2 regions of the Sinorhizobium sp. KGO-5 genome follow, and region 2 is predicted to be linked to the other one. Evidence: predicted binding sites of a transcription regulator. Region 2 holds the regulator's gene; the other holds the start of a gene.
What was found. Region 2 encodes LexA, which represses DNA repair genes until DNA is damaged. Its sites were predicted from a motif close to TGTTCNNNNTGTGTTCNG; they were not measured.

Region 1: the regulator LexA is predicted to act here: its motif matches at 3,222-3,239, upstream of BHD07_RS03960 (DNA recombination protein RmuC).

The regions. Positions count from the first base shown of each region.
Region 1 covers NZ_BDIZ01000001.1:833,368-840,644, reverse strand. Annotated here, with positions in the region: gene dapE (succinyl-diaminopimelate desuccinylase) at 1-135, shown strand, start outside; gene BHD07_RS03980 (hypothetical protein) at 122-718, shown strand; gene truA (tRNA pseudouridine(38-40) synthase TruA) at 805-1,548, opposite strand; gene fmt (methionyl-tRNA formyltransferase) at 1,548-2,483, opposite strand; gene def (peptide deformylase) at 2,598-3,122, opposite strand; gene BHD07_RS03960 (DNA recombination protein RmuC) at 3,272-4,477, shown strand; gene BHD07_RS03955 (ribokinase) at 4,581-5,480, shown strand; gene BHD07_RS03950 (methyl-accepting chemotaxis protein) at 5,828-7,277, shown strand, end outside.
Region 2 covers NZ_BDIZ01000005.1:276,070-283,346, forward strand. Annotated here, with positions in the region: gene BHD07_RS21945 (hypothetical protein) at 1-65, opposite strand, end outside; gene BHD07_RS21950 (calcium-binding protein) at 463-1,542, shown strand; tRNA gene BHD07_RS21955 (tRNA-Cys) at 1,589-1,662, opposite strand; gene lexA (transcriptional repressor LexA) at 1,881-2,597, opposite strand; gene BHD07_RS21965 (hypothetical protein) at 2,806-2,970, opposite strand; tRNA gene BHD07_RS21970 (tRNA-Ala) at 3,165-3,240, opposite strand; tRNA gene BHD07_RS21975 (tRNA-Ser) at 3,509-3,598, opposite strand; gene BHD07_RS21980 (hypothetical protein) at 3,793-4,005, opposite strand; gene BHD07_RS21985 (septal ring lytic transglycosylase RlpA family protein) at 4,456-5,496, shown strand; gene BHD07_RS21990 (D-alanyl-D-alanine carboxypeptidase family protein) at 5,553-6,707, shown strand; gene tmk (dTMP kinase) at 6,765-7,277, shown strand, end outside.

The sequences.
Region 1 (7,277 bases), on a different contig from region 2:
CCGGTCGTCGAATTCGGCCTCGTCGGCAAGACCATGCACATGGTCGACGAACGCGTCGCCCTTGCCGATCTCGAAACCCTGACCGGGATCTACGAAACCTTCATCGCCCGCTGGTTCGGTCATGCCGCTGCTTGAGGAAGTCCTTGTCTATATCAAGGGACTGTGGCTGCTGATCCAGGGCAACCACGAAGGCTATCGCTGGCTGGACATCAGCGAGAGCGGGTTGTGGCGCTCCTTCACGGCGATCCTCTGGACGCTGCCGGCGCTGGCCGTCGGCTGGGCCTCATGGCGGCTCTATTATCTCTCGGTGATGCCGACCGGCACGACAGTCGGCATCGGCTTCTTCGGGAAGCTTCTCGCCGTCGACCTGGTGAGCTGGCTGCTGCCGATCGTGCTGATTGCCGTCCTCTCGCGCCCGCTCGGCTTTTCCGTCCTGGTGGTGCCGGTAATCGTCACGACCAATTGGCTCCAGGTCCCGTTGACCTATGCCATGGCGGTTCCGGCCGCGTTGCTGCTGGTCATACCCGGCAGCGCCGGTATGGCAGCCCTGTTGTGGCTTCTGCTGCTCGTCGCCAGCTCGGCGCTGCTCTTCCGCCTCTTGCGGACCGTTACCGCCAAGCAGAACCTGCTCGCCGCCGCCCTTGCCGCGATCTTTCTGCTGTCACCGCTGATGATCATGCAGTTCCTGCAGCGCCTGCTCGGCTTGATGCCGGGTTGAGCGGCGGCGTTCGTGAAAGCCCCGCATCCGCCAGATGATGGGGAGAAGGTGGCCGGCAGGCCGGATGAGCGGCTGCTGTTTCCAGCTTAGTAATCCACCCGCATGAAATAAAGCCCGTCCGGCGGGGCGACCGGGCCGCACGCCTTGCGGTCGCGTGCTTCGAGTGCGGTCTGCAGGTCATCCAACGTCCACTTGCCCTCGCCCACGAGCTTCAGGGAGCCCGCGAAGGAACGGATCTGGTTGTGGAGAAAGCTTTGTGCCGTGGCGCGGATTTCGATGAGCTCGCCCGCACGGGTCACGTCCAGCCGGTCGAGCGTGCGCAAGGGGCTCGTCGCCTGACAGTGGGCCGAGCGGAAGGTGGTGAAATCGTGATGGCCGACGAGGCGCTGCGCCGCCTCGTGCATCGCGTCGTGATCGAGCGGCTTCGGCACCCACCAGGCGCGCCGCGCCTCCAGCGCCAGTGGCGACCGGCGGGAAACGATCCGATAGAGATAATGCCGGCGGATTGCAGAGAAACGCGCATCGAAATCGCCGGGGGCTTCCGCGACATCGAGGATCGACACCCGCTCGCCGGCGAGCGCCAGATGCGCGTTGAGGGCGTTTTGCAGCGTGTACGACTTCCACTCGCGCGTGAGATCGAGATGCGCCACCTGCCCCCTGGCATGAACGCCGGAATCGGTGCGCCCGGCGCCGCGGATCGAGACCGTCTCGCGGGTGAGCGACAGGACCGCCTTCTCGATCGCGCCCTGGATCGAGGGACCGTTGTCCTGCCTCTGCCAGCCGACATAATCGGAACCGTCATATTCGACGGTCAGGCGATAGCGGGGCATCAGGCGATCCTCGCGCCGGCAGCGATGGGCGTGCCGCGCAGGAAATCGGCCGAGGCGAGCGCCTTGCCGCCCGCACGCTGCAATCTCGTCAGCCGCACCGCGCCTTTTCCGCAGGCGATGCTGAGAGTACTATCAAGCACTTCTCCGGGATCACCTTTCCCTTCCGACATCTCGGAGCCGAGCACCTTGACGCGTTCGTGGCGGCCGGCAATGTCGAGTTCGAACCAGGCGCCGGGAAAAGGCGAGAGGCCGCGGATATGGTTGTGCACCTCGGCCGCCGGCCGGGAGAAATCGATGCGGGTCTCTTCCTTCGAAATCTTGGCGGCATAGGCGACGCCCTCTTGCGCCTGCGGCGCGAGCGGAAGCTCGCCGGCCTCGAGCTTGGCCATGGCCTCCGTCATCAGCACCGCTCCGACCTGCATCAGCCGGTCGTGCAATTCGCCGGCCGTCATCGTCTCGTCGATCGGAACCGACTGCGCGAGAGCGACGGGGCCGGTATCGAGCCCCTTGTCCATTTTCATCACCATCATACCCGTCTCACGGTCGCCGGCCATGACCGCCCGCTGGATCGGCGCCGCCCCCCGCCAGCGCGGCAGGAGCGAGGCATGGCCGTTATAGCAGCCGAAGCGGGTGCCGGAGAGTATTTCCTCCGGCAGCAGCAGCCCGTAGGCGACGACGACCGCCACGTCCGCACCGAAATCCCGGAAGGTCTGACGGTCCGCGGCGTCCTTGAAGTTGACGGGCGTCAACACCGGAATGCCGAGGCGCTCGGCAGCCTGATGCACGGAGGATTTCTTGAGGTCGAGGCCGCGCCGGCCGGCCGGCCGCGGCGGCTGCGTGTAGACGGCGGCGATCTCGTGACCCGCCCCGGCGAGCGCCAGGAGCGTCGGCACGGAAAATTCCGGCGTGCCCATGAAGATGATGCGAAGCGGCAAGTGGCGGCCTCCGTCTCTTTCGATTGCCCGTGAGCGGGCGGCGCTCCAGCTCGAACGCGGCCGCGACGCTAGATCACGATGTTTCAGGCCGGGTCGACCTAAGACATGAACGGATCAGATCGCCTTTGCGCCGCGCGTCTTGGCCGCCTTGGTGAACCTGCGAATCACCATATCTCGCTTGAGCTTGGAGATGTAATCGATGAACAGGACGCCGTTCAGATGGTCGATCTCGTGCTGCAGGCAGGTGGCGAGCAGGCCCTCGGCCTCGACCGCCTGTTCCTTGCCATCGCGATCGACATACTCGACCGTGATCGCGGCGGGTCGCTCGACCTCGGCGTAATAGTCGGGGATCGAAAGGCAGCCTTCCTCATAGACCGAACGCTCCTCGGACGAGCGGACGACCTTCGGATTGATGAAGACGAGCGGCTGTTTCTCCTCTCCCTCCTTCGTCACATCCAGAACCAGGAGGCGCTTCGGCACGCCGATCTGTATCGCGGCGAGACCGATGCCCGGCGCGTCGTACATGGTTTCCAGCATATCGTCGGCGAGCCGGCGAATATCGGCGTCAATGGTCTCCACCGGTGTCGACACCTGGCGCAGAACCGGATCGGGAAGAATGATGAGCGGCTTGATCGTCATGTCGATCCCCATAGCCGATCTTTCCCTCGACGCGCAAGAAAATTGCCAATGCGAAACCCGTGGCGCTCCAAGTGGGAACGACCGGCACGCGAAAATGTATGTTCTCGTTTTGATCTGGTTTTCGCACGCGAATCTGTTAGTCTGCGGCCATGGAGCCCATCCCCTTTTCCTTCGATCAGCCGCTGTTCCTCGTCGGCGCCCTGCCCGTCACGGCCGGCCTCCTCGTCACAGCCGCCGCCCTTCTCGTGGTGCTGTTCTCGGCCATTATGGTGCGGCGCGCCCGTTCGGCTCGCGCGATCGACCGCGAAGAGCAGATGTCGGCGCTCATCGCGGCGCAGACGGAGATGCAGGGACGGATCGCCGCCATGACCGAGGTGCTGGGCGCCCGGCAGGCGGAACTGAACCAGTCGCTCAGCCAGCGCATCGACGGAATGACGCATCGCATCGGCGCCTCGATCAGCGAGCAGACGAAGGCGACGCACGAAAATCTGCGGCGGCTCCAGGAGCGGCTCGCGGTGATCGACAACGCGCAGAACAACATCCAGTCGCTCGCCAAGGATATGGCCGGGCTGCAGAGCATCCTCGCCAACAAGCAGACGCGCGGCGCCTTCGGACAGTCGCGCATGGAGGCGATCGTCGCCGACGGCCTGCCGATGGGCGCCTTCGCCTTCCAGGCGACGCTTTCCAACGGCGCGCGGCCGGACTGCACCATCCGCATGCCGAACGGCCAGCCGCCGCTGGTCATCGACGCGAAGTTTCCGCTCGAGGCCTGGAATTCCATGAGGGACGCGGCGAGCGCCGAACGGCGGCAACAGGCCGCGCAGGCCTTCCGCCGCGACATGGAGGTGCATATCCGCGATATCTCCGGCAAATATCTCCTGCCGGGCGAGACCCAGGATACGGCCTTCCTCTTCGTTCCCTCCGAATCGATCTTCGCCGAAATCCATGAGCATTTCGAAGCGATCGTCCAGAAGGCGCACCGCCAGCGGATCGTCATCGTCTCTCCGTCGCTCCTGCTCCTCTCGATCCAGGTCATCCAGGCGATCCTGAAAGACGCCCGCATGCGTGAGCAGGCCCACCTGATCCAGGGCGAAGTCGTACGGCTGATGGAAGATCTCTCGCGTCTCGATGAGCGCGTACGCAAGCTCCAGGGCCATTTCGCCATGACGCAGAAGGATGTCGAGGACATCCTGATCTCCTCGGACAAGCTGACCCGTCGGGGCGCCAAGATCGAGGCGCTCGAGCTGCAGGCCGAGGGCGATCCGAGACAGGGCGAAAAGCCGGGCGACGGCAGCGGGCGCCCGATGGACGGGCGCATAGGGCAATTGAAGCTGAGAGTGGTTGACGAGGACTGACGGCGTCGGGCACTCTCCGGCAAATGCGTGTGTCGCCCGAAACCCTGCAGCGGTTTGGAATGACGACAGGCGAAAAACAAAGAAGCCGACGGGACGCCTCCACATGATCACTGTTTTTGGATCCATCAACATGGATCTGATCGCCACCACCGCACGCCTTCCGAAGCCCGGCGAAACTGTTGCCGGAATGGACTTTTCCACTGCGGCGGGTGGCAAGGGCGCAAACCAGGCGCTCGCGGCGCGCCGCGCCGGCGCCTCGGTGCGCATGGCAGGTGCCGTCGGCTCCGACGCCTTCGCCGAGGGCGCGCTGGCGCTGCTCAAGGAGGCCGGCACCGATCTCGATCTGACGAAGACCGTCGGCGAGCCGACCGGCACGGCACATATCATCGTCGGCGGCGACGGCGAAAACGTCATCGTTGTGGTCGCCAGCGCCAACGCACGCGTGAGCGAGGACGACGCCGTGAACGCCGTTGCAAGAATGTCTGCTGCAGACACGCTGATGCTCCAGCTCGAAATTCCAGCTGCCTCGGTGGAAAAGGCACTCTCCGAAGCAAAACGGCGCGGCGTCCGATCGATCATCAACATCGCGCCGCTGACGCCGGATGCGGCGCGCCTCGGCCGCATGGCCGATATCGTCATTGCCAACGAGACCGAGTTCGAGCTGCTCGCCGGCAAAGCGGGCATCGCCGGCGCCGAGCGGGAAGAGGCTATGAAGGGGCTGCACGCCGAGACCCGCCAGACCGTGATCGTAACGCTTGGCGCGGAGGGCGTGGTGGCGATTCACGAAGGCGAACTCCATCGCGCGAAGGGCCTCACGATCGAGCCCGTCGATACGGTCGGGGCCGGAGATACCTTCTGCGGCTATCTCGCCGCCGGCCTCGACGCCGGCCTCGCCTTTTCCGAGGCGCTCCGCCGCGCCGCGGTTGCGGGATCGCTGGCCTGCCTCAAGCCCGGCGCGCAGCCCTCGATACCGCTTGCCGCCGAGGTCGCCGCCCGGCTCTGACGCACCTTCCAGGAAAGTGTGCCACGGTTTTCCGTCCGAAAGCGCACAGGTTCAGACTGTTTCAGTGTTTCCATGAAACATTGAAACGCGCTGGAAGACCGTGAGATAAGCGCCCGCCGGCAAGGCCGCCGCGCAAATCCTGCCGCTTGAACCCGGAATCAGGTGCGGCGTTGGCCGTATTTTAATCTTTGATCGTCTAATCAGGTCAGCGAGAAGGCCAGCTCCGGTTCGGCCGCTCCTCCATGCCGGTCGGCATCTGGCGCTCCATGAGGGAGCTTCACCCACAGTTCCGAATATGTCGCGCCGCGGGTTCAGCACCTGCGGACCTCTCAGTGCGTGAGGATTTCATGTTCAAGTTCCAAGCCAGATCGCTGGCGACAAAATTGATCGCGGTGACGGGAGGCACGATTGCCCTCGTGCTGCTCGCGTCGAATTACGTGCTTATCTCCCAGACGCGGGACCGTGTCGAAACGCTGGTCTTCGACGGCGCGAAGACGGAAGCGCGGGCGATCGCGGCCGACATCGCGGGAAGCGTCGGCGAACTTGCCGCCGCCGCGCGGACCATGTCGGGCGTTCTCGGGCGCGGCCATGCCGGACAGTCCACCGACCGCGCAGGCGCAATCAATCTCCTGAAGGCCAACCTGGAGCAGCATGGCTTTGCCTTCGGCAGCTGGTTCGCCGAAGAGCCCAAGGCCTATGACGGGAAGGACGTCGTCGACAACACGGAGCTTGGCGGCAATGCCGACGGTGCGTTCACGCCCTATTGGTCCAAGGACCGCAACGGAAATATCCAGCTCTCGACGTTCAAGGCCGATTATGCGGCCGAGTGGTACGGCCTCGCGGCGAAAAGCGGCAAGGGCGCCATCACCCAGCCCTATCTCGCCGAGGGCACCGATGTCCCGACCACGATGACGTCGATCGCCTATCCCGTCATGTCGAACGGCAGAATGATCGGCGTTTCGGGTGTCGATATTTCGCTCGCCGCACTCGCCGACCGTCTCTCGGCGGTCAAGCCTTTCGGCTCCGGCCGGGTCTACCTGCTGTCGCAGAGCGGCAAGTGGCTCGCCGCACCCATCCCCGAACTGCTGATGAAGGAATATGACGGCGAAGGCGCCGAGTTGGTGAAAGACGCCCTTTCCGCCGGCACGCCCCGCATGATCGAGAACCTGACTTACGACGGTAACGAGCCTTTCGACCGTGTGGTCTATCCTTTCAGCCTGCCCGACGTGAGCGCGCAATGGCTGGTTCTGGTCGATGTTCCGCGCTCAGCCATCAATGCGCCGGTACGCGATCAGACCTATATGATGATCGTCGGCGGTCTGATGGTCCTCGGCGCGGTGCTCGCCGGCCTCTATTTCGCCGTTCGCCGCTTCGTCCAGAAGCCGCTTGCCGGCCTCGTGGGCGACGTCGAGACGCTCAGCAACGGAGAATATACCCGGCCGATTTCCGGTCAGGAACGCTCCGACGAGACAGGCGCCGTCGCCAGGTCGCTCGAGGGCTTCCGTCACCAGCTCGCCGACAACAGGCGGCTCGAAAGCGAGGCACGTCACGAGAGAGAGCAGGCCGAACTCGAACGCGGACGTTCGGAAAACGAACGCACCGAGGCCAGCGCTCTGCAGCGCGACATCGTCGCACGTCTCGGCAAGGCCCTGTCGCATCTCTCCGCCGGCGACCTCGCCTTCCGCCTTACCGGCGACTTCCCCGGCGAATACGCCCAGCTGAAACGCGATTTCAACGCGACGATGGAGAGCCTCGAAGAGACGATCCGCACCGTCAACCACTCGGTCGTCAATATCG
Region 2 (7,277 bases):
AAGCCCTCGACCACATGCCCGAGCCAATCGAAGTGGCGCTGAATGTAGCCCCAAGGAATATCCATCACGTCGCGCTTCGAGTGCCGCCCTCCCGATGAGGCCGGCCGACGGACCGCTATATCACAACCGCCGATCACGAGACCACACGATCCTCGAGGTTTCGCCCTTCGCGGACGTCTTCGGGAGCGTGGGCGAGCTCGTCCTTCTTCCAGTATCCGGACGCTGAGTGTGGTCGCAAAGTACAACTTGTAGTTAATCCAAAGTGGTCAATAGACAGGAACATCACGTTCGGCAACATTGGAGCGCTTTCAGGAAAAGGGTGTAACGGTCTTCCGTAGGAAGTCGGTATTTTCATAGCGTTAGCTCGTCACTCCGACGGAGCCCGACGAAGTCGGCGCCGCGAAGGCCGTCCGGGTTTCCCAAGACGAGCATCGCCTACTTTACAGCACTGTGGAGAGAAAAATGGCGCATCTGATCGGTGGCATCGCCCCTTGGCTCGGGCTGGACAACCACATCTTCGGAACGAACGATCCGGATATTATCTTCGGAGACCCGTTCACGACCGGCAATAGCCTAGGAGTCTCCGAAATCGGCGGCTTCCTGTCTTCGGGGCAGGGTGGCCGCGACAGCCTTGACGGCCTTGGGGGCAACGACACGCTCTTCGGCGACGCTTGGACGATCTCCAATCAGGGGCGTGGTGGCGACGACCAGCTCGACGGCGGCGCCGGCGACGACACGCTGTACGGCGATGCCTTCCAGATCGATGCGATTGATTCCGCTACCGTCGCCGGAGGGAATGATCGTCTCTCGGGCGGCAAAGGCAACGATACACTCTATGGCGATGGCTACGATTGCCTCAGCGGACGTGGTGGAGACGACTGGCTCGACGGCGGCGCCGGAGACGATACTCTCTCGGGCGACGCTTTCTCCCTGGGCGATTTTTTCGTTGGCGGGAACGATCGCCTCCAGGGCGGAGAGGGCCATGACAAGCTCTACGGGGATGGCCTCGACCAGGGCGTCGTGGAATCCGGCATTGGCGGCAACGACCACCTGTATGGTGGTTCGGGCAATGACTTTCTCGTTGGAGACGTTCTTTTCTCACGTGGCGGCAGTGGCGGCGACGACCTGCTCGACGGAGGCAAAGGCAATGATGTCCTGTATGGCGATGCAGAGGTCGGCGTGGACACCGCGGGTGGGAACGACCTCTTGATCGGCGGCACCGGTAACGATCAGCTCTGGGGTGATGGTCGACTGACCGCAGGCTTCGCGGTCGAGACCGGTGCCGATCAGTTCCTGTTTTCACGAAACAGTGGTCGGGATGAGATCTTCGACTTCGAATTGGACAAGGACGTCATCCAAATCGCTGGCTATGGCTACGACGACTTCGCTGATTTTTTGCCCAACATCGGCAACGATGCTGACGGGAACGCTGTCCTGCAGTTGAATGGCACGGTCGATCAGGTCACTCTGATCGGCATCCACGCTGCCGACCTCAGCGCTGCCAACTTCGTCTTTGCGGGCGCGGAGTTCGCCTTCGTCTGACGCAGGTAAGATTTGTCGGTAACAAAGCTGAATAGGGGTGGTTTTTTGGAGGCCTCGCCCGGAATTGAACCGGGGTACAAGGATTTGCAGTCCTCTGCGTCACCACTCCGCCACGAGGCCTCTACGATCTGCGATTTTCAAATCGTGGCGCGGATTTAGAATGATTGCCCGCAATCCGCAAGAGGGTACATTTGGAATAGGGTCTTTTTTATTCTGTATAAATATGGCTTCGGTTCTGTGGAGGCGTGGCCATAGCGCCCCAAGGCGCAATGCGCCCACTTCTAACGCTTTGAAATTGCGTACTTCCGTGGGAAACGCCTGCACACCTCGTCGGGAGGCTAGTGGTACCGCCGGATGAGGCCGACAAGCCTGCCTTGGATCTTGACCCGATCCGGACCGAATATCCGTGTCTCGTAAGCCGGATTGGCGGCTTCGAGCGCAATAGAGGCGCCCTTGCGACGGAAACGCTTCAGAGTTGCTTCCTCGTCGTCGATCAGGGCGACGACGATATCCCCGGGGGTGGCAGTGCTTCCGTTCCGGATGATCACCGTATCGCCATCGAGGATGCCGGCCTCGATCATCGAATCACCCTTGATCTCGAGAGCGTAGTGCTCGCCGCTGCCGATCATTTCGACCGGTACGGAAATATCGTGCATGTTGTTCTGGATTGCGGAAATCGGCACGCCGGCGGCAATGCGGCCCATGACCGGGACAGCGACCGATGCGATCTCGGCCGGGGGCGCCGGTTTCGGTGCGGGGGGCGGGGCCGCAGGCTTGCCCAGACTGCCTTCGATCACGCTCGGCGAAAAGCCGCGGCGGACCTGCGAAACACCGGCATAGGCCTCCGGCAGCTTGATGACTTCGAGGGCTCGAGCGCGATTCGGTAGCCGGCGAATGAACCCGCGCTCTTCGAGTGCGGTGATCAGACGATGGATGCCCGATTTGGAGGCAAGGTCCAGGGCATCTTTCATCTCGTCGAAGGACGGCGGAACCCCGGATTCCTTCATTCGTTCATGAATGAACAGAAGCAATTCCTGTTGCTTGCGGGTCAGCATGGCGTCACTCCAGAATCGCGAAACAAATCAAGAACAGAACCTATCTGTTCCATATGTGTTCCGCAAGTGCCTAAAATTCCGTGAATACCGCTTGCTGCTGAATGCCTGTCCGCTTTCCATCCGGCGTGCGATGGCGATCGCTCGGAATCTGGGGGCAGGGGCGTACGCTCACTTACAGCGGCCGGCCCAGTCGCTCGCCTACGCCATGCTAATAGGCAAGCCGCAGTCCGCCCGGCGTAAGAACGTCGAATTCAGGCTCGGGATAGGGCCCGTACCACTGGGTATAGGTCGTGTTGGTCGAGCCTGTGCTGGCGCACCCCGAAAGGGCGAAGAGGGAAAAAATTACGGCTGCCACCAAAGATTTAACAGGCATGTTTTTCTCCACTCGCGGGAGTTGCCCAGACCTCGAACGGGTCAGACTAAAACTTTCTCTCAAATCAGCTTTTTTGGCAAGCGCAGCCGAGCCGCGGCATCGCCCGGGCTCCGCAACCTGACGTCCGGCATCGGTGGATGTTAGCTCAGGTAAGATCCGTTACCTGGGTCTCCGGGCTGGACAAAAGAGGGGAATGGTGGAGTCGAAGGGAGTCGAACCCTCGACCTCCGCAGTGCGATTGCGGCGCTCTCCCAACTGAGCTACGACCCCACTGGTCACCCATTGTATAAGATTTTTCGGCCCCGCGCACCAGTGCATTCCGTTTGCCGGCTTCACCCTTGCCGCCCGGTAGGGCACGCTGCAATTCACCCATCCGAATATCGCCCCTTCGCGATGGAGTCCCAAAGCAGCTTCTTCCGCTCCTGCAGGTGACGCAAAGCGTCGGAAGGGCAGGGCAGCCACGAGCCTTGCGGGTGGGGAAGACGGCCATCAGTGACGAGAAGCTGGGAATTCCGGCGTGCCCGGATCAATTCTGAAATGGCGGAAGAGGTGGGATTCGAACCCACGGTACGCTTTCACGCACGCCGGTTTTCAAGACCGGTGCCTTAAACCGCTCGGCCACTCTTCCAGGTGATTGCGGAGCTTCGTGAAATTCGTTTCCGAGTTCTCGATGGACCGGCGATCGCTACCGGGTTTGCTGCCCATTCACCAACGGCTGGCTTTTTAGCAGCTTTGATCACAGCGTCAACTTGCTCCGGAGCATTTGCTTGCATTCGAGGCGTGCCGCGCCGCATACGCCCGTGGCACGGTTGTGGGCCATCGTCACGGGCGGAGTCCGCTGTCCGGCGCCGCAGTCGGACTTTCGTCGCCTGCCCGGGCGACGTAGGTCGCGACATCCCGGCTTCTGCCGTCCAGGAGCGCCGCTCCGGCAAGCAGATAAACGGCAATCGCCAACATCGACAGGAGCATTATGCCTAGGGGGAGGCCGGTTGCCGCCCGTCGCTCCGGCGGCCCATAATCGTATCTGTCGTCCATTGCGAGATCCTCTCGGACTTGGGCCGGAGCACGGGCACCACGCCAACCGGGGACGGAGCCTCAGAGTTGCACCGACGGGAAGCTTCGGCCAGCTCTGAGGCCGCCGCACCCCGCGGCCGACGAGCCACGCGGGTGCTTATTGCGATATGTATCGGCAGGGAAACCCGGCAACGGGTTTCGGACCTTTGGCGCGCTCTATCGGACCATGGTCCAGCGACTCATTTACGTTTCGTAAACCATAGCGAGCGTTTTTTTGCCTCCGTTCGTCCTCCGGTTCGCAATTTCGCCTTGTTGTTGTCATGATTGTTCGACTGTTCCGTTTCGGGACGGCGAAATTCTCGCGGGGGGAACTACTGCACGATTGCGACGATCGTTGCGCGTTCGGTCGGATGCGCGAGCGCTGCAGGAGCGGATTTCGGGTGCGGCTTTGCGAATGATCTTGTGGGACAGATGACATCCAATAACGGTGCGGCATATCTTGTGAGGGGGCTCCGTCTCGCAGCGGTTCCGTTGCTTTGCGCGGTGCTTGCGGCCTGCGGGTCGACGTCGAGCGTCAAGAAGACCAAGTCGCGGAGCAAGGAATACTTCGCCGAGTCCGTCTATGGCGTCAAAGCCAGCCCCAGAGTCGCTACCGGAAACAACATTCCCAAGGGCGGTGGCCGCTACCAGGTAGGGAAACCCTATCAGGTCAAGGGCAAGTGGTATCAGCCGAAGGAGGATTTCGGCTACGACAAGAGCGGGATGGCCTCCTGGTACGGGTCTGCCTTCCACGGCCGGCTGACGGCCAATGGCGAGGTCTATGACAAGCATCACCTTTCGGCCGCTCACCCGACGTTTCCGTTGCCGAGCTATGCGCGCGTGACCAACCTGGAGAACGGCACGTCCGTCATCGTCCGTGTCAATGATCGCGGCCCCTATGAATACGGCCGGATCATCGACGTCTCTTCGAAAACCGCCGACCTGCTGGACATCAAGCGCAAGGGAAGCGCCAATGTTCGCGTTCAATATGTCGGTCGTGCGCCCCTCGAAGGCAATGACATGCCCTACCTCATGGCTTCGTACGTCAGGAAGGGCGACCGTGGCCCGAGCGTGATGCCGGAAGGGCAGATCGCCTCAGGCGTGATGGTGGCTTCCAACGAGCCGCTGCGCGACATGGTTCCGAATCTCCGCGCCGTTCCGGTTCCGAACAGATCGACGCTCGATGCCGGCGTGCCGGTGAACGCGCTCGCAAAGCCGGCGCAGGCCTCGGCGGCACCAAGCGCCTTCGGCGAATTCGTCGTTCTGCCGCAGATCGGCCCCATGCCGACGTCGCGCCCGCAATTGATCCCGCTGCCGGATGGCAGCATGGCCTATGCTGCGGCCTACGTCGAAGTTCGCGTCAGCGACAAGCCTTCGCCCTTCGAGGCGATCATGGTCGATCGCAATCCGCTGACCCCCGATTCCATTCTCGCCTATGCGAAGCGCCAGTACCGAAACGCCGACTCGCGCTGACGCCGGTTGAAGAGGGCTTTTCGCGCTGATATGCCCATGCAGAACCGGAGTTTCTCATGCGCATGAAGTGGCTTGCGGTCGTAGGTTTCCTCGCGGCCATCGTTTCGGGACAAGCGGTCGCACAGACGCCCGCCTTCGACACCAAAGCGAAGCAGATATATCTCGTCGATGCCGAGACGGGCACAGTGCTCTTTTCACGCGACGAGGATGCACCCGTCCCGCCTGCCTCGCTCGCCAAACTCATGGCGATGGAGGTGGTTTTCGAGGCCCTGGATAAGGGCGAACTGACGTCCGAGACGAGTTTCGAGGTTTCTGAACATGCGTGGCGTACAGGCGGGGCCCCCTCCGGCACTGCAACGATGTTCGCCGCGATCAAATCCAGGATTCGCGTTGCCGATCTCATCCAGGGCGCAACGGTGCAACTCGCCAACGATGCGTGCATTGTCCTGGCTGAGGGAATGGCTGGCAGCGAGGCTGCTTTTGCCGAACTGATGACCAAGCGGGCCCGCGAGCTGGGGCTGCCGGTCGCCACATTCAGGAATGCCACGGGGCTGCCGCATCCGGAAAACAAGATCACGATGCGCGAACTCGTCGCCCTTACGCGGCACCTCTACGAGGCGCACCCGAATTACTATCGGCTCTATTCGCAGCCGGAATTCGAGTGGAACAAGATCCTTCAGCGCAACAAGAACCCTCTGATCGCGGCAAATGTCGGCGTCGATGGATTGGCGACCGGCTTTGCGGAGGGTTTCGGCTTCTCGCTCGCCGTCTCGATGCAACGCGGCGACCGCCGCGTCTTTCTCGCGATGGGGGGCCTCGAGAGCGAAAAGGAGAGAATCGACGAGAGCCGCAGGGTCCTGGATTGGGCGATGACCGCTTTCGAGAAACGGCGCATTTTCGCAGATGGTGAAACCATCGGAGAGGCGAGCGTCTACGGCGGCGCGGATTCCCGAGTGGCGCTCGTGGCGGGCAGCCCGGTCGACGTTCTGCTGCCGGTAAAAAATCCCGAACGGCTGACGGCACGCATCGTCTACAAATGGCCGCTCAACGCACCCGTCGCTGCCGGTCAGCAGGTCGGCGTCGTCAAGCTCTGGAACGGGGACAAGCTGCTGCGGGAAGTTCCCGTGAAGACGGCGAGGGCGGTCGAGTCCGGAACGCTCACGAGCCGGGCGCTCGACGCGCTGCAGGAACTGCTGTTCTTCTGGCTGTGACAAATGCGCTTTGCGACGGTTCCTTCCGCGGGACCGATCGGCTAAACAGGGACGATAATGCACGCCGATCCGGGAATTGAAGTGTCGCTGACCAAGGGTTTGTTCATAACATTCGAGGGGGGAGAGGGGGCCGGTAAGTCGACCCAGATGCGCCTTCTTGCGCAAGCGCTGAGCGCGCGCGGCTACCGCGTGCTCACCACGCGCGAGCCGGGAGGCTCCGCGGGTGCCGAAGCCGTTCGCCACGTCCTTCTTTCGGGCGCGGCGGAGTCCTTCGGAGTCCGGATGGAGGCGATCCTCTTTGCGGCCGCCCGCAGCGACCATGTCGAGGAGGTGATCCGGCCGGCGCTCCAGCAAGGAACGATCGTCCTTTGCGATCGGTTCATGGATTCCTCGCGCGTCTATCAGGGCGTGACGGGCAATCTGGAACCGGCTTTCGTCGAGACCATGGAACGCGTTGCGGTGAACGGTGTCATTCCCGACTGCACCATCATTTTCGATCTTCCCGCCTCGGTCGGGCTGGAGCGCGCCCGCCGGCGCGCCGCAAACGACAGTCCCGACCGATTTGAAAAG